DNA from 4 places in the Nocardia sp. NPDC060249 genome. Region 1 is predicted to be linked to each of the others. Evidence: riboswitches for the same ligand, from Rfam matches in the RefSeq annotation. Region 1 holds a riboswitch; each other region holds the start of a gene.
The links. A riboswitch is a leader RNA that binds a small molecule or an ion and turns the genes downstream of it on or off. The one in region 1 is predicted to bind S-adenosylmethionine.

Region 1 (4,155 bases):
ATGCCGTGGTTGTCGGGGTGGCGGTGGTCGTCGACGGCTTCGTAGTGGTCGATGATTCGACGATGCGGGTGGTCGAGGTGGGTGAGGTCCGCGCGGCCGGAGAGGGGTTGTCATCACCGAGACCGGCGACGACCGAGAGACCGAGCACGCCGGCGACTCCGATCCCGGCCAGCAACGGCCAACGCCGTTTCTTTTCGGGCTGCCGGGGCGGGCGGGCCCACGGGTCGGGCGGCTGAATCGGTCGAGTCACGGTGTCCCCTTTGATTGTCGGGCAATCTCGGGGGCTTCATCGCGACAGGTTCACCAGGCGTTACCCAGCTGGTAAGCATTCCAAACCTGGAATTTCAACGAAGTGTTCCGGCCGGATTCTCTGGCCGCTGCCGCTCACCGAGGGGAACGAACATCGGCCGCCGAGAGCAGGTCTCGACGGCCGACGTTCGGCAGATCTCGTTGTGTGACGAGTTCAGCCGATCAGGCAGGGGGCGGCGCCTTCGGGGGAAGAGGCACTCAGGGGGCGGGTTTCGGGGGTGGGGTTCCAGTGGCCGTCGGTGGCGGCATAGTTCCAGGCGGGGCCGTGGGTGACCAGGGTGGCTACCGCGCTGATCAGGCGGTCGACGTCGGCGGCGGTGGTGCCGAGGCCGATGCTGGCTCGCAGGGCGGCGTCGAGGCCGAGGCTCGCGAGGAGAGGGTGGGCGCAGAAGCGGCCGTCGCGGACGCCGATGGCGTGTTCGGCGGAGAGATACGCGGCGACTTTACCGGGGGCGAAATCGGCGATCGTGAAGGCGACGATGCCCACACAGTCGGGGCTGTCGGACCAGATGCTGACCAGGTCGACACCGGGGATCGCGGACAGCCCGTCACGCAGCCGGTCGGCCAGGAAGCGTTCGTGTGCGACGAGTTCGGTGGGGTCGATGGCGGCGAGCGCATCGCAGGCGGCGGCAATAGCGGCCGCGCCCAATACGTTCGGCGAACCGGCCTCGTGCCGCTGCGGCGCGCACGCCCATTCGACCTCTGCCACCCCGACATTGCGCACCGCGCCACCACCGGCCAGGTACGGCTCACCCGCGTCCAGCCAGTCCCGCCTGCCGACGAGCACACCCGAGCCGAACGGCGCGTACAGCTTGTGCCCGGAGAACGCGAGGTAGTCGACCCCGGTCTCGCGCAGGGAGATCCGGCGATGCGGAGCCAGCTGAGCGGCGTCGACGAGGATGCGCGCACCACACAGATGGGCGATGGTCGCGAGGCGCTCCAGCGGGAGCACCTCACCGGTGACATTGGAGGCCCCGGTCACCGCGAGCAACGCGGCGGGCTTGCTGCACAGCTCGGCGACCACACGCTGAATCGTCTCCTCGACCGTGGCGGCGGCCCGCACGACGCGACGACCGTGCGCGGCCCACGGCAGGAAGTTGGCGTGGTGCTCGATATCGAGGACCACGGTCTCCCCCGGCACGCACCCGGCCAGCAGGTTCAGCGAATCGGTGGTGTTGCGCGTGAACACCACGACCTGGTCGTCGTCGGCATCGAGGAACCGGGCAACGGACCCACGCGAAGCCTCGTAGCACTCGGTGGAGATCCGCGAGGCGTATCCCGCACCCCGATGCACGCTTGCGTAGAACGGCAGCAACTGCGAAATCCGGTCGGTGACCTGCTTCAACGCCGGCGCACTGGCCGCGTAGTCGAAGTTGGCGTAGGAGCTGGTACCGCCCTGAACGAGCGGAACCTGCAGGTCGGCACCGGAAACGGCGGCGATGGCACAGGTGGGGTCGATTACAGCAGTCATGACGAAATCCCGTCGGCTCAGGGACCCGCTCCTGAAGAGGTGGCCCGCGCTTGCCGCGCCCCATTCGGACGTCGGCCTGGTCGTCACCCGGAGCACCCCACCGCGGAGGAGGGTTGCCGACCAGCAAGCCGGGGCTGAACGCTGGTACTCGTGACCTGCAACGAGAGTGACAGACGACCACCGGGGCTGTCAACCACCCACCACGAATCCCCTGAGCGACGGGCTTGATTCACGACCCCGGCCTGTCGCTGTTCGACCTGTAGCCGGATTCGCCCGCCACGAGGCACGCCGACGCGCAGGGAATCGCCCATGGGGGCGCGTGGCGGAACTAGCATCCGACGAAGGGAATTGCTGCGCTGAGGGCTCGGCAGATCAATGTGGCGCTGTGGGTGGGGTCCGATGTCAAACCGGTACACAAGGGGTGAACTTTGCCCGTGATGGACGCCGTACGATCGAGTGAAGCGAAAATAGTCCACGTATTTGATCGGAAGAAGACCATGTCACACGCCTTGAGCTCCAGTTCGGCGGACGTGAGCGCCGATCTACCCGATGAATTCGTCCACCTGGCCAGATTGGCGCTCGCCGGGCGCGAGCAGGATGTGGCGATGTTCGTTCGCCGGGCCGCGCGCCGACACCGGCATGCCAGTCCCGACCTCGCCGATGCGCTGGTCGCGCTGCTGCGCCAGAACCCTACACGCGCCAATCCCCTACGCGCGGAAGTGGATACGCCGATTCCGGTCGACAGCGACAGCCGGCTGCCGCTGGTGCGGGTGATCCCGCCCGGCTCCGTCGCCGAAGTACCGATCCTCGCGGCCGAAACCTACGACGTGCTCACCCAGATCGTCGACGAACGCAAACAAGCCGACCGGCTGGCCGCCGTCGATCTGACCCCGGCCCGCAGCTTGCTGTTCGTCGGTCCGCCCGGCGTCGGCAAGACGATGGCCGCGGCCTGGCTGGCCCACCAATTGTCGCTGCCGCTGGTGGTTTTGGACTTGGCGACCATCATGAGCAGCCTGCTCGGCAAGACCGGCACCAATCTGCGCCACGCCATCGACTACGCCAAGCAGCGACCGTGCGTGCTGCTGCTCGACGAGCTCGACGCCATCGCCAAACGTCGCGACGACGATCGCGACGTGGGCGAGTTGAAGCGACTGGTGACGGTGCTGCTCCAGCAGATCGACGACTGGCCGACCGGCGCGGGCCTGGTCATCGGCGCCACCAACCACGCCGATCTGCTGGATCCGGCCGTGTGGCGACGCTTCGATGTGAGCGTGGAGTTCGCGCTCCCCGAGGCCGAGCAACGCTGCGAGGCGATTCGCCGGTTCGCCGGGCAGCCTTTGCCCGACGGCGCGGTGGACGCGGTCGCGCTCGCGTCGAAGGGCTTGTCGTTCAACGACATCGAGCGCACGATGCTGCGATTGCGCAGGCGTTGCGTGCTCGAGGACCAGCTGCTGCCCGGGTTGATGGCCGAGCATTCCGCGCGACTAGCAGCTGAACTTCCCAAAACGGATCGGTTACGGCTGGCACAGACGCTGACCGGCGTGTCAGGCTTGTCTCAGCGCCAGATCAGCGCGCTGACGGGGGTGTCGCGCGACACCATTCGTGGTTTCACGCATCGACGGGAATAACGTGGCAGCTGGGGGGATTCACGGTGGCGGGACCGCGATTTCTGATCGGCTTCGGTGAGCGACTGACCGCGCCCATCACTCCCAGCAGATCCGGTGGCTCGCCGCAGTCCCCGTACACGGTGGAGCAGGCGCGAGCCCGGCTCGCGCCGATGCTGAGCGCGGCCACCTCGAGTGCGGACGCGTTGCCCAAGACGGCCTGCCCGGAGGACGAAACGGTGACGGCGGTCACGCTGCACCCGCAGTTCTTGTCCAAGAGCGGCTATCCCACAAGACTTCTCACCTCGATGCAGCTGGACCCACTGGGCAGCAGACCGGTGGCCATCGCGCCGGAGCACGGCAAACCACGGGCGAGCACCCTGCTGTTCCTCGCCACCACCCGCGTCAATCTGCAGTTGCTCACCGCGCGGATCAACGCCGACGCACCGCTGGGCGGCGCCGAGATCGGCATCATCAGCCTGGCCGAATTCCGGCTCAACAACGCTGCCGACAGGCTCAGACTCACTGCGGCGCCGCGTGATTCGGAGACCGTCGCCGAATTGGTGCTGCACTCCGATCGCGATGTCGCCCTGCAGGGTCTGCTCGACTTCTCCCGCGATCTCGATCTCGACGTGGCCATCGACCGCCGGCTCGACAACGGCGGTCTGGCCTTCGTCCCCGTCACCGGAACCCACGCCGCCATCGCCGCGCTCGCCGGCTACTCGTTCACCAGGGTGATCCGCCGGATGCCGCGCATGCGCACCCAGCTCG
Region 2 (4,155 bases), on a different contig from region 1:
CTACCGAGATGCGAACTACCCCGTCGGACAAGCCGATCGACGCGCGTCCCTCCGGGCCCATGGCTCGGTGGGTGGTGGTGGCGGGGTGGGTGATCATGGTTTTGGCATCGCCGAGGTTGTTGGAGATGTCGATGATGCGCAGGCGGTTCAGCACCTCGAAGGCTCGTTTTTTGCCGTCGTCGCCGGTGAGGGCGAAGGTGACGACTGTGCCGCCGCCGGTCATCTGCTCCTTGGCCAGCGCGTGTTGCGGATGCGATTCCAGGAAGGGGTACTTCACCCAGTCGACCGAATTCTTGGTCTCCAGGAACTCGGCCACCCGCAGGGCCGACTCGGTGGAATGGCGCACGCGCAGCGGCATGGTTTCCAGGCCCTTGAGCAAGGTCCAGGCATTGAACGGGCTCAGGGCGGGGCCGGTGTGGCGCATCAGGGTTTTGACGGGGCCGTCGATGTAGTCCTGGGCGCCGAGGATGGCGCCGCCGAGGACACGGCCCTGGCCGTCGATGTGTTTGGTGCCGGAGTAGACCACCACGTCGGCCCCGAGTTCGAAACCGCGCTGGAGCAGGGGGGTGGCGAAGACGTTGTCCAGCACCACCTTCGCGCCCGCGGCGTGGGCGAGCTCGGTGACCTTGCGGACATCGACGAGAGTCTGCATCGGGTTGGCCGGGGTCTCGAAGAAGACGGCCTGAGTCGGGACGGAGAGGGCCTGCTCCCACTGGTCGAGGTCGTCACCGTCGACGAAGACGGTTTCGATGCCCCAGCGCGGCAGGATCTCGTTACAGACCACGAAACAGGACCCGAACAGGCTGCGGGCGGCGACGAGACGGTCGCCCGCCTTCAGCAGGGCGCCGAGCGCGGTGAACACCGCCGACATGCCGGACGCGGTCGCGAACGCCGCTTCGGCGCCGTCGAGCAGGCGGATGCGCTCCTCGAACATGGCCACGGTCGGGTTACCGAAACGGGAGTAGACGAAGTGCTCGACATCGCCGGTGAACGCGGCCTCGGCGGCTTCGGCGTTCTCGTAGACGAAGCCGGAGGTCAGGTACAGCGCCTCGGACGTCTCGTCGAAGCCGGAACGGCGCAGACCGCCACGCACGCCGAGCGTGCCGGGGCCGACGCCTTCGGGCAGTGGCTTGTCGAACGAACCACCCGTGATCATGCTTTTCTCCTTATGCCTGACGCCACGGCAGGCCGACAGCGCGCCAACCGGTGCTGCCGCGCTGACCGAACGCGTCGGGACCACCCTCGAAACCGTCGAGCACGTTGTAGGACGGTGCCACGCCCGCCGCGGTCGCCAGGTTCGCCGCGTGCGCGGAACGCTGACCGGAGCGACACAGGAACACCACGGGTGCGTCGTCGGGGCGACCGGCGAGCGCCTGCTCGAGCTGCACGCCGAACTCGGGATTGCGGGTGCCGGTGCCGTCGACCCACTCGATGAAGTGGGCCGGGCGTTCGATGGAACTGGTGTCGGGAATGCCGATGTGTGCCCACTCGCCTTCGGTGCGCACGTCGACCAGCACGGCGCCGGGGTGCTCGGTGAGTAGCTCCCACGCCTTCTCAGGGGTGATGTCGCCGGCGTAAGTCATGTCGATCCTCCTGCGTGAATCCGCTCTTGCCGTGCCGGAAATCCCCGAACACACGGCCAGGTCGTCACCCGGAGCACCCCACCGCGGAGGAGGGTTGCCGACCAGCGAGCCGGGGCTTGACGCTGGCACTCATGACCTTGCGATCTGAGATTGCCTCGGCACCGGTCATCGTGTCAAACGATTCAGAAGGAACACACCAGCCACGCGCTGTCGACGCGGGTCAGTTTCCAGTTGCTCGCCGCCGGGTTGCCGTTGACAACGAGCGCCGCGTCGATCTTGGCGCGGTCGCCGTTGACGGTGGCGTTCTCGAAACCCTTGCCGTCGATCGTGACAGTGGATTTCGGGCCACCGAGCTGTTCGCCGAGGCCGGATTTCTCCTCGTCGAATCCGGGGCAGGCCACACCGGTCGGCGGACGGAGGTCGCTGCGCGAGCGCGCGTCGATATAGTTGGTGACGGCGGCCGCGAGACGGTCGGCCTCTGTGACATTTTTCTCAGCGGGTGAGAGCAGTCCACCCGCCACGATGCCGATGAGCACGATGATCGCGATCACCGCGGCCGCGACGAACGGGACGATGGAACGCTTGTCGGTCTGATCCACCACTACGGGCTGGTCATCCGAGCCTGTTTGCTCCTCGTTCATGCTCTAATCCTGACAGACCCGGGCGGGCAGCTACACCGCGCGCCGGGTGACCGCAATGCCGCAGCTAGAATCGCCATGACTGCGTGCTGTTGCCAACTCGATGACAGCTGCCAGCAAGCCGGATCGCCGACTTAGCCTAAGCTAAGTTGACGCCGTCAAACAGTTCTCGACCAAAGGGTGCGCGTAGAAATGACCGAACAGAGTGCAGCGACTCGCCCACTTCGCATTGCGATCGTGGGTGCGGGACCGGCCGGTATCTACGCCGCCGACGCGTTGATGAAGTCCGATGCCGACGTGAGCATCGACCTCTACGAGCGCATGCCCGCGCCCTTCGGTCTCATCCGCTACGGCGTCGCCCCCGACCATCCGCGCATCAAGGGCATCATCACCGCCCTGCACAAGGTCCTCGACAAAGACCAGGTCCGCCTGCTCGGCAACATCGACTACGGCACCGACATCACTCTCGACGACCTGCGCCAGTTCTACGACGCGGTGATCTTCTCCACCGGCGCCAACGCCGACCGTGCCCTGGCCATCCCCGGCATCGACCTCGACGGCTCCTACGGCGCCGCCGACTTCGTGTCCTGGTACGACGGCCACCCCGACGTCCCCCGCTCCTGGCCCCTCGAGGCCGAGAAGGTCGCCGTGCTCGGCGTCGGCAACGTCGCCCTCGACGTGGCCCGCGTGCTCGCCAAGACCGGCGATGAACTCCTGCCGACCGAGATCCCGCCGAACGTCTACAACGGGCTCAAGGAGAACAAGGCTCTCGAGGTCCACGTCTTCGGACGCCGCGGCCCCGCCCAGGCCAAGTTCACCCCCCTCGAGCTGCGCGAACTCGATCACTCGCCGACCATCGAGGTCATCGTCAACCCCGAGGACATCGACTACGACGAAGGCTCCGAAGCCGCGCGCCGTAACTCCAAGCAGGTCGACATGGTCGCCAACACCCTGGAGCAGTGGGCCATCCGCGACCACGGCGACCGCCCGCACAAGCTGTTCCTGCACTTCTTCGAGTCCCCGTCCGAGATCCTCGGCGAGGACGGCAAGGTCGTCGGCCTCAAGACCGAACGCACTCAGCTCGACGGCACCGGCAATGTCAAGGGCACCGGCAACTTCACCGACTGGGACATCCAGGCCGTGTACCGCGCCGTGGGCTACCTCTCGCAGAACGTCACCCAGCTGCCGTTCGACGATCAGGCGGGCACGGTGCCCAACGAGGCCGGTCGCGTGATCGCCGACGACTCGGCCGCCGGCGACGCCCGATTCATGCCCGCCACCTACGTGACCGGCTGGATCAAGCGCGGCCCGGTCGGCCTCATCGGCCACACCAAGGGCGACGCCAACGAGACCATCGCCTGCCTGCTCGACGACGCCAAGGGCTTCGTCCCCGCGCCGAAGCCCGAGCTCGACGCCGTCACCGAGTTCCTCGAGGGCAAGGGCATCCCGTTCACCACCTGGGCAGGCTGGTACCGCCTCGACGCCCACGAGCGCGCCCTCGGCGAGCCCGAAGGCCGTGAGCGCGTCAAGGTCGTGGAGCGCGAAGACATGCTGCGCGCCTCCGAGCCGAACAAGGCCTGAACCGCCGCGAGCACGCCATGCGCAACCCGCACGACCCGACCTCGAGGAGGGTCCCGCCGCGCAGCGGCGGTTCGCGGCCGTCCCGTCGATCAGGTGCCGTTGCGTAGGCGACGAAGGAGCAAGCAACGGTGCCTGATCGACGGGACCGGCGAGGCCGCGAACTCGAGCGCGCCAGCGCTCCGAAGATAAGGCATTCTGTACAGGTGTTCGATGCCCACGTCCACATTATCGATCCTCGGTTTCCGCTGATCGAGAACGAAGGCTATCTCCCTGAGCCCTACGTGATCGATGACTATCGAAAGCGCATGGCGCACTTCGATGTTCGCGGCGGTGCTGTCGTCAGCGCGTCTTTC
Region 3 (4,155 bases), on a different contig from region 1:
GGCGTCGACCTGATGCAGGGCCACGGCCTGCATGCCGACGAACAGCGGGCCCATCCCGAGCGCCATCAACAGCTGCGCGGGCAGCACGCTCAGCGCGTACCCGTCGCCGTAGCTCAGTTGCGCCAGCCACAGCAGCCCGACCACGCCGAGCAGCGCGCCGGCCACCATCAGCGGACGCGGCCCGAACTTGGGCATCAGCGAACTGGTGATGCCCGCCGCGATCCCGATGCCCACCGGGAACGGCAGGAACGCGATGCCCGCCTTCAGCGGCGAATAGCCCAGGGTGTTCTGGTAGTAGAAGCTCAGGAACAAGAACATGGCGAACATGGCGATCGGGATCAGCAGCGCGGCCAGCAGAGCGCCGCCCCGATTGATCTCCCCCGGAATTCGCAGTGGCAGCAGCGGATTCGCCGAACGCGCTTCGATGAAGACGAACGCGATGAGCAAGGCGAAGCCCGCTCCGAGCAGGCCGAGCGTGCTGCCCGCCAGCCAGCCGTGTTCGGCGGCGCGACTGAATCCGTAGACGATCGACACCAAGCCGAATGTCACGGTGACGGCACCGGGCAGGTCGTAGCCGCCGGTTCTGGGCACCGGGATATCGCGCGCGATCACCGCCACCGCACCGGCCACCGCGATGAGCGCGATCGGCGTGTTCATCAACAGCGTCCACCGCCACGACGCGAATTCGGTGAGCGCGCCGCCGACGATCAACCCGAACGCGATGCCACCCGCGGTGATGCCGGCGAATACCGCGAACGCGCGGGCCCGCTCCTGCACATCGGTGAAGATCACCGAGAGCAGCGACAGCGCCGCCGGCGCGAGCAATGCGGCGAACGCGCCCTGCAGGCCACGACCGACGAACAACTGCGGTCCGGTCTGCGCGAGCCCGGCCAGCGCCGACGCGGCGGCGAAGCCGACCAGGCCGACCAGGAAGATCCGGCGCCTGCCCAGGTAGTCGGCCATCCGTCCGCCGAGCAGCAGCAGCCCGCCGAAGATGAGCGTGTACGCGGTGAGCGCCCACTGTTTGTCGCCGTCGCTGATCCCCAGGTCACGCTGGGCATACGGCAGGGCGATCGTGATCACGGTGGCGTCGAGCACCACCATCAACTGGGCGGCGGAGAGCACGACCAGCGCCCACCACCGCGTCGAACTCTGTGGGGAATCAACATGTTTCGTCTCTAGCTCGGTGCTGGTCACCAGGGCTCCTCGTCACTCGATCAGCGTGGAACCAATCCTGGCACTGCGAGACAATTGGCGTCAAGAGAAAAATGTCTGAATGCGCCAATTGGCCTAGTTGGACAGATAAAGCGGCTGACACGGTAGGCTGGTGGCATGCTGGACTCGACCACTCCGATCAGCGCCGACCGGACGACCGAACCTGCTCCCGACGCGCCGCTGGGCTTGCGCGAGCGCAAGAAGCTCCAGACCAAAGCCGCCATCGTGGCGGTCGGGCTGGACCTGTGCGACAGCCAAGGGTTCGACGCGACGACGGTCGAGCAGATCGCCGCGGGTGCCGATGTGTCCCCGCGTACCGTCAACCGGTACTTCGCGCTCAAGGAAGACATCGTGCTGGCCCCGATCGACGACTTCGGGGTCTCGGTCGCCGTCGCGCTGCGCTCCCAACCGAACACCGGCAACGAACTCCAGGCACTGTGTGGCGCCTACCTGACGGTGGTCCAGGCGGAGGCGGACGCGGACGGTATCCGATTCATCCGCCAGTTCCTGCAGATGCAGCGGATCATGCGCACCAGCCAGTCGGTCAACGCGCGCGCGCTGGAATACGCGGAGAAGAAGAACGTCGCGGTGTGCACCGAGCTCGCGCAGCGGATGGGCACGTCACCGGACGACTTCACGGTGAGGCTGGTGGCCGGGACCTGGCAGATGCTGTGCCACCTCTCCGTCGCCGATACCGAACAAGCACTGCTGAGCGGGTCGCCGGCGGTCGCTGTCCGGGTGACCCGCGACGCCGTGCTGCGCGCCTACCACGGCTTGCGGCAGGTCTGCGGCGCACCGGTAGACGACACGCCAGGCTTCGGCACACCGTCGAACGAGTGATCTTCGGCGTGAAATGCGGGGGAAGTTTCCGCGCGCGGGAGATGTCCGGTTAACATGACGGCAAGGTCATGAGTACCAGCGCCAAGCCCCGGCTCGCTGGTCGGCAACCCTCCAGCTGCGGTGGGGTGCTCCGGGTGATGACCGGGCTCTCGAAAGTCGAGAGCAAGCGCGCGCTGCAGGAGGCCCCCATGTGTTGTTGCCAGTCGATCCGACCCAGTTGACGAGATCCCCCGGCTGACACCTTTGGAGCACGACATGACCGACTCTTCCCTGCCCGAGAACTGGTCCTTCGAGACCAAGCAGGTCCACGCGGGCCAAGCCCCCGACGCGAGCACCAACGCGCGGGCGCTGCCCATCTACCAGACCACCTCCTACACCTTCCGCGACACCGATCACGCCGCCGCGCTGTTCGGTCTCGCCGAGCCGGGCAACATCTACACCCGGATCATGAACCCCACCCAGGACGCGGTGGAACAGCGCGTAGCCGCCCTCGAAGGCGGCGTCGCGGCGCTGCTGCTGGCCTCGGGCCAGGCCGCGGAGACCTACGCGATCCTGAACCTGGCGAGCGCGGGCGACCACATCGTGTCCAGCCCGCACCTCTACGGCGGCACCTACAACCTCTTCCACTACTCGCTGCCCAAGCTGGGGATCACGGTCTCGTTCGTCGAGGATCCCGATGACCTCGCGCAGTGGGAAGCCGCGATCCAGCCGAACACCAAGGCGTTCTACGGCGAGACCATCGCCAACCCGAGCAGCGCGGTGTTCGACATTCCCGGCATCGCCGGGGTCGCGCACGCGAACGGCCTTCCGCTGATCGTCGACAACACCGTCGCCACCCCCTACCTGATCCAGCCGCTCGCCCACGGCGCCGACATCGTCGTGCATTCGGCGACGAAGTACCTGGGTGGGCACGGTGCGGCCGTGGCGGGCGTGATCGTCGACGGCGGCACCTTCGACTGGACCGTGCGCGACGCCGAGGGCAACGCGCGCTTCCCCGGCTTCACCGAGCCCGACCCCAGCTACCACGGTGCGGTGTTCGCCGATCTGGGTGCGCCCGCGTTCGCGCTGAAGGCTCGCGTGCAGTTGCTGCGCGACCTGGGCGCTGCGGTCTCGCCGTTCAACGCGTTCCTCATCGCCCAGGGCATCGAGACGCTGAGCCTGCGGGTCGAACGGCATGTCAGCAATGCCGAGACGGTCGCGAAGTTCGTCGCCGAGCAGCCGGGCGTCGACGCGGTGTTCTACGCGGGTCTCGAGTCCTCGCCGTGGCACGCGCGAGCCAAGGAGCTGGCGCCCAAGGGCGCGGGCGCGATCGTGGCCTTCGAGCTGTCGGGCGGTGTCGATGCCGGCAAGAAGTTCGTGGACGCGCTCAGCCTGCACAGCCATGTAGCTAACATCGGTGATGTGCGTTCACTCGTGATTCACCCGGCGTCGACCACGCATTCGCAGTTGACGCCCGAAGAGCAGCTAGCGGCCGGCGTCACTCCCGGCCTGGTCAGGCTCGCGGTGGGCATCGAGGGAATCGACGACATTCTGGCCGATCTACGGGCCGGGTTCGCGGCGGCGACGACGTGACTGTGAGCACCGAATCGCCGATCGCCCGACCCGGAACCGGGGTGGCCCTGCTGCCACCGCCGGACGGGCGTGCAGGCGTGGTCGCCATCGGGGACGTGGCGCTGGAGAACGGCGCCGTGGTTCCCGATGTGCGGCTGACGGTGCAACGCTGGGGCGAGCTCTCGCCCACCCTGGACAATGTGGTGCTCGTCGAACACGCGCTCACCGGTGACTCCCATGTCATCGGTGGGCCCGACGGGGCTCCCGGCTGGTGGGAGGGCATGGTCGGGCCCGGTGCGCCGATCGACACCGACGAGTGGTGCGTGATCGCCACCAATGTGCTCGGCGGCTGCAAGGGCAGTACCGGGCCCGCCTCTCTCGCGCCCGACGGAAAGCCGTGGGGCGCACGGTTTCCCGAGCTGACCATCCGCGATCAGGTGACCGCCGAGGCGCAGTTGTTCGAGGTGCTCGGGATCGAGCGGCTCGGCGCGGTGGTCGGCGGCTCGATGGGCGGCATGCGGGTGCTCGAGTGGATCATCGGCCTGCCCG
Region 4 (4,155 bases), on a different contig from region 1:
GCGAGCAGCGCGCGTGACCCGGTGTCGTAGACACTCACGCCCGCACCGGAATCGATCACCCACAGCCGGCCGGTGCGGTCGACCTTCACACCGTTCGCCGTCTTCCTGCCGTCGGCGCCCGCGGGCAGGAACACCTCCGCGCGCGAGGCGTCGGCTGTCGCCCGATACACGGTTCCATCCGCGAACGACCCGACATAGGTGTCCCCGTTGCGCGCGTCCAGGCCGATGCCCTCGGGATAGACGGCGGTGCCCGGCAGTTCGTAGGCCGTGCTCAGCGTGGGTGTGGCAGGCGAGGTCCCGCACGCGGTCAGGGCCAGGCACGCGGTGGCGACGGCGATGGTTCGCAACATGATGAAGCCTCTCAGTGATGTAATGCTGAACATCAAGCAATAGGCAGTAATGTAAATTAGAGTCGTTATGATCGTCAAGGGAGTTATGAAGTGATGGGCGGATACCATGCACCCATGACGTCCATGCCCGCCGCCGAGAGGCTCGGCTCGTATATCAAGCGCGCCGAGCAAGCCCTGATCGCGACCAAGACTGCCGCGCTGAAACCGGCCGGGCTGACCGTTGCGCAGTACAGCGCGTTGCTGCACCTCGCCGAGAACCCCGGCATCTCGGCCGCCGCCCTGGCCCGGCTGGCGGGCGTCACCCCGCCGACGATGAACACCGTCCTGACCAACCTGCAGGAGCGCGGCCTGGTGGATCGGACCCCGCACGAGTGGCACAAGAACGTGCTGGAAACCCGCCTGACCGAGGCGGGACGCTCGGTGATGGCCGATGCCGACACCCGCGCGATCGCGGTGGAGCGCACCCTGGCCGAGCGATTCACCGAGGCCGAACTGGCGGCGGTGCAGGAACTGCTCACGCGCAGCGCACAGGCACTCGACGAGATCCGCGACAACCTGCCGTGACGAAAAAAGCCCGCCGGAAAGTTCCGGCGGGCTCAGGTGTGGATCGGGTCAGCGCTCGGCGGCGACCTTCACCTTGCTCAGCGTCTCCCGCATCCCCGAGACCAGGTCGGCCTCGAACTTCTCCTCGCCGCCCATGGCGACCTTGATCGTTCCCCGCAGCCAGCCGGGCAGGCCCTTGGCGTCGACGGTGCGCGTTTCGACGACCCGGGTGCCGGTGGCGGTCGGCTCGAGCTCGTAGGCCCAGACCGTGCGGTTCTCGTTCATCCGGAACGCCAGCGCCCGGTTCGGCTCGAAGCGCACGATCCGCGAGGTGGTCGGATAGACCTTCCAGCCCACCTTGTTGACGTTGACGGTGAAAGCGCCGTCGCGGACGCCACCGAGCGCGACCATCTTCAGGGTTGTCGGACTGAGCTCGGACATGCGGCGCAGATCGGCGAGTACCGACCAGACCTTCTCCGGCGGTGCGGCGATGTCGATGCTGGCTTCGAGGTTGTTCGGCAACGTTGCCTCCGGGTTATACGTGACGGACTGTCACGCTCAGCATAGGCACCGGCCGAGAGGCAGGTTCCGTATGGTGACGCGAAAGGCCCGGGCCCGGCGGCGGAGGCAGCACAGAACCGAGCGCGGCGCGCGCATCGAGGAGGCGGACCCCTCGCGGCGAGGGCCGTGCTCGAACTCGGCGCCGCGATCACCACAGGGGCGGACAAGGCCGTCGCCGCCGGACCCCCGATGCTCAGCGGGCGGTGTCTCCGCGAACCCGGCAGCGGGCCGGGGGCCGGAGGGCCTGTTCTGTAGGCGAGCCCGAAAGCAGTGGTTGTCCAGGACGCCGCGGCGCGGCCGGTGTCCGGTGCCGTGGCCGAGTCGCCCGGCACCGCGCACAGCTGCGCGCCGACGAGAATCCCTACGACACAGATCGTTGCGACTGTTCTGCCCGTCGGCGCTCACCCCCGGTCCGCCGTTTCAGTAGTCGCCTGCGAGTTCGAGCCCGCCGCTCAGCACAGTGGTCATAGGAACAGGAATACCGCGCCCGGCGCTCGCCGACAATGATTTGTCGCACCCTGCGCTGATCGGAGTTCACCGGGCGTGGTCTTTGTCTCGAGCTGATCGCAAAACGGCGCCTCGCGGATCACCGCAGCTAGTGCCGTATCCGACTGTCCAACAGTCGTATCGGATACCCGGAAGGTGCGACGGATACACGCGAATTCGCTGCTAGATTTCGGCCCACGGTCACGAGTATCAGCACTGTCGAGCCCCGGCTCGCTGATCGGCAACCCTCGCTTGCGGTGGGGTGCCCCGGGTGACGACCAGGCGATATCGCACAGATAGCGCAAGCGCTGTATTCAAGCTCGAAGGAAAATCAGCAATGAGTAAGTTCTCGGTCGGTTCGCGGCGTCGTTTCAAGATCGTGGCGGGCGCTCTCGCCGTAGTCGGCGTCGCTGCCGCGGTGGTCGGCTGCAGCGATACCGGTGCCGACTCCGGCAGTGGCACGGTGTATTTCGGTGTTTCCGGTCCGCGAACCGGACCGTCGGCGGAGTACGGCCGCCTGTGGCAGCAGGGCTTCGACCTCGCGCTGGACGAGATCAACGCGGCAGGCGGCATCAACGGCCGCAAGGTCGAATTGAAGTGGGAGGATTCGCAATCCGATCCCAAACAGACCGTCCCGATCGCCACCAAATTCGTCGACGACAAATCGGTGATCGCCGAACTCGGCGACTTCTCCTCGCCTGCCTCGATCGCCGCGTCGCCGATCTATAACCGCGGCAAGCTCGTTCAGTACGGCTTCACTAACTCCTCGGTCGATTTCACCAAGGCGGGCGACTATTCGTGGAGCCCGTCGATCACCCTCGACGTCTTCCAGGAACGCAATGCCGAATGGGTGTCGAAGAAGGCGAAGAAGGTCTCGGTCGTCTATCTCGAAACCGACTGGGGCAAGCAGGCGTTCGGCTTCTTCGAGAAGTTCGCGAAGGAGAAGGGCGTGGAGATCGTCTACTCCTCGCCGATCCTGCCCGACTCCACCGATGTGAAGCCGATCCTGATCAAGGGCCGCGAGGCCAACCCCGAGGCGTTCGTGCACCTGGGCTACGGTCCCGACGGCGCGCTGGTGGTCAAGCAGCTGCGCGACGTCGGCTTCTCCGGCCAGTTCTTCGGCGGCCAGAACACACCGCAGTTCATCTCGCTGGCGGGCGCGGCGGCCGAGGGCGACATCGTGAACGGCATCTTCAGCCCGGCCGACCCGGATCCGAAGATCCAGGACTTCGTCACGAAGTTCCGCAAGAAGTTCAACACCGATCCCGGCGATTTCAATGTCTACGCCTACGACGCGCTCACCGTCGTGGTGCAGGCGGCGAAGAAGGGCGGCGCCACCCGCGAGGGCGTCCTCGAAGGACTGAAGACCGAGACGCAGTTCACCGGAATCGGCCTGGGCACTTTCGCTTTCGACCAGCAATCGCGGCGTCCGAAGGGTGTGTCCCCGCGTGAACTGGTGCTGAAGGAAGGCAAGTTCGTGCCGACCGGCAACCGCTGATGCTCGACACGCTCATCGCCGGTGTGGTCCACGGCAACGCGTACGCGCTGCTCGCCGTGGGCATCACGCTCATCTTCGGCGTCACCAATGTCATCAACTTCGCGCACGGCGCGGTGTTCGCCCTCGGCTCGATCCTGGGCTGGTGGTTCATCGCCGAGCAGGGTCTGCCGCTATGGCTGACCATCGTGCTGGTGGTCGCGATCACCGCCGCCGTCGGCATCGGAATCGACCTGCTGGCAGTGCATCCGCTGCGCAAGGCGCCCGCCATCGCGGCGCTGCTCGCCACGGTGGCGGCCGGACTGATCATCGAGAACCTGACCCAGATCGTCTTCGGTCCCGAAACCCGGCCGTTTCCACAAGTGCTGCCCACCAACAACTTCCAGCTCGGCGGCGTCCGCTTCGGCACCTCCGATCTGGTGATGTTCGCGATCACCCTGGTGGTCATGCTCGGCCTGGCCGGGTTCCTGCGGTTCAGCCGCTACGGCCTCGCCATTCGCGCCACCGCGCAGGACCCGGACGCCGCCGCGCAGATGGGCATCGGTGTCTCGCGCATCCAGGTGCTGGCCTTCGCGATCGCCTCCGGGCTCGGCGGTCTCGCGGGAATCTTCGTCGGGCTGTACAACTCGAACATCTCCCCGACCAGCGGCACCCTCGCGGGGCTGACCGGGTTCGTCGCGGCCACCATCGGTGGTCTCGGTTCCATCCCCGGCGCGGTGA

Region 2: linked by a shared signal. The riboswitch ahead of ACFWFP_RS30030 (rhodanese-like domain-containing protein) and the one ahead of ACFWFP_RS16810 (aminotransferase class V-fold PLP-dependent enzyme) in region 1 are both predicted to bind S-adenosylmethionine.
Region 3: linked by a shared signal. The riboswitch ahead of ACFWFP_RS32860 (bifunctional o-acetylhomoserine/o-acetylserine sulfhydrylase) and the one ahead of ACFWFP_RS16810 (aminotransferase class V-fold PLP-dependent enzyme) in region 1 are both predicted to bind S-adenosylmethionine.
Region 4: linked by a shared signal. The riboswitch ahead of ACFWFP_RS24995 (ABC transporter substrate-binding protein) and the one ahead of ACFWFP_RS16810 (aminotransferase class V-fold PLP-dependent enzyme) in region 1 are both predicted to bind S-adenosylmethionine.

What each region holds. Positions count from the first base shown of each region.
Region 1 is NZ_JBHXAQ010000003.1:632,660-636,814, forward strand. Features, by position in the region: gene ACFWFP_RS16805 (excalibur calcium-binding domain-containing protein) at 1-250, opposite strand, end outside; gene ACFWFP_RS16810 (aminotransferase class V-fold PLP-dependent enzyme) at 464-1,780, opposite strand; SAM riboswitch class IV at 1,822-1,936, opposite strand; gene ACFWFP_RS16815 (AAA family ATPase) at 2,278-3,408, shown strand; gene ACFWFP_RS16820 (S8 family peptidase) at 3,432-4,155, shown strand, end outside.
Region 2 is NZ_JBHXAQ010000013.1:70,083-74,237, reverse strand. Features, by position in the region: gene ACFWFP_RS30035 (O-succinylhomoserine sulfhydrylase) at 1-1,156, opposite strand, end outside; gene ACFWFP_RS30030 (rhodanese-like domain-containing protein) at 1,167-1,583, opposite strand; SAM riboswitch class IV at 1,601-1,720, opposite strand; gene ACFWFP_RS30025 (hypothetical protein) at 1,766-2,224, opposite strand; gene ACFWFP_RS30020 (FAD-dependent oxidoreductase) at 2,414-3,802, shown strand; gene ACFWFP_RS30015 (amidohydrolase family protein) at 4,006-4,155, shown strand, end outside.
Region 3 is NZ_JBHXAQ010000019.1:36,778-40,932, forward strand. Features, by position in the region: gene ACFWFP_RS32850 (MFS transporter) at 1-1,197, opposite strand, end outside; gene ACFWFP_RS32855 (TetR family transcriptional regulator) at 1,333-2,055, shown strand; SAM riboswitch class IV at 2,120-2,230, shown strand; gene ACFWFP_RS32860 (bifunctional o-acetylhomoserine/o-acetylserine sulfhydrylase) at 2,311-3,627, shown strand; gene ACFWFP_RS32865 (homoserine O-acetyltransferase) at 3,624-4,155, shown strand, end outside.
Region 4 is NZ_JBHXAQ010000007.1:343,561-347,715, reverse strand. Features, by position in the region: gene ACFWFP_RS25010 (SMP-30/gluconolactonase/LRE family protein) at 1-350, opposite strand, end outside; gene ACFWFP_RS25005 (MarR family winged helix-turn-helix transcriptional regulator) at 465-914, shown strand; gene ACFWFP_RS25000 (SRPBCC family protein) at 963-1,415, opposite strand; SAM riboswitch class IV at 2,140-2,254, shown strand; gene ACFWFP_RS24995 (ABC transporter substrate-binding protein) at 2,278-3,438, shown strand; gene ACFWFP_RS24990 (ABC transporter permease) at 3,438-4,155, shown strand, end outside.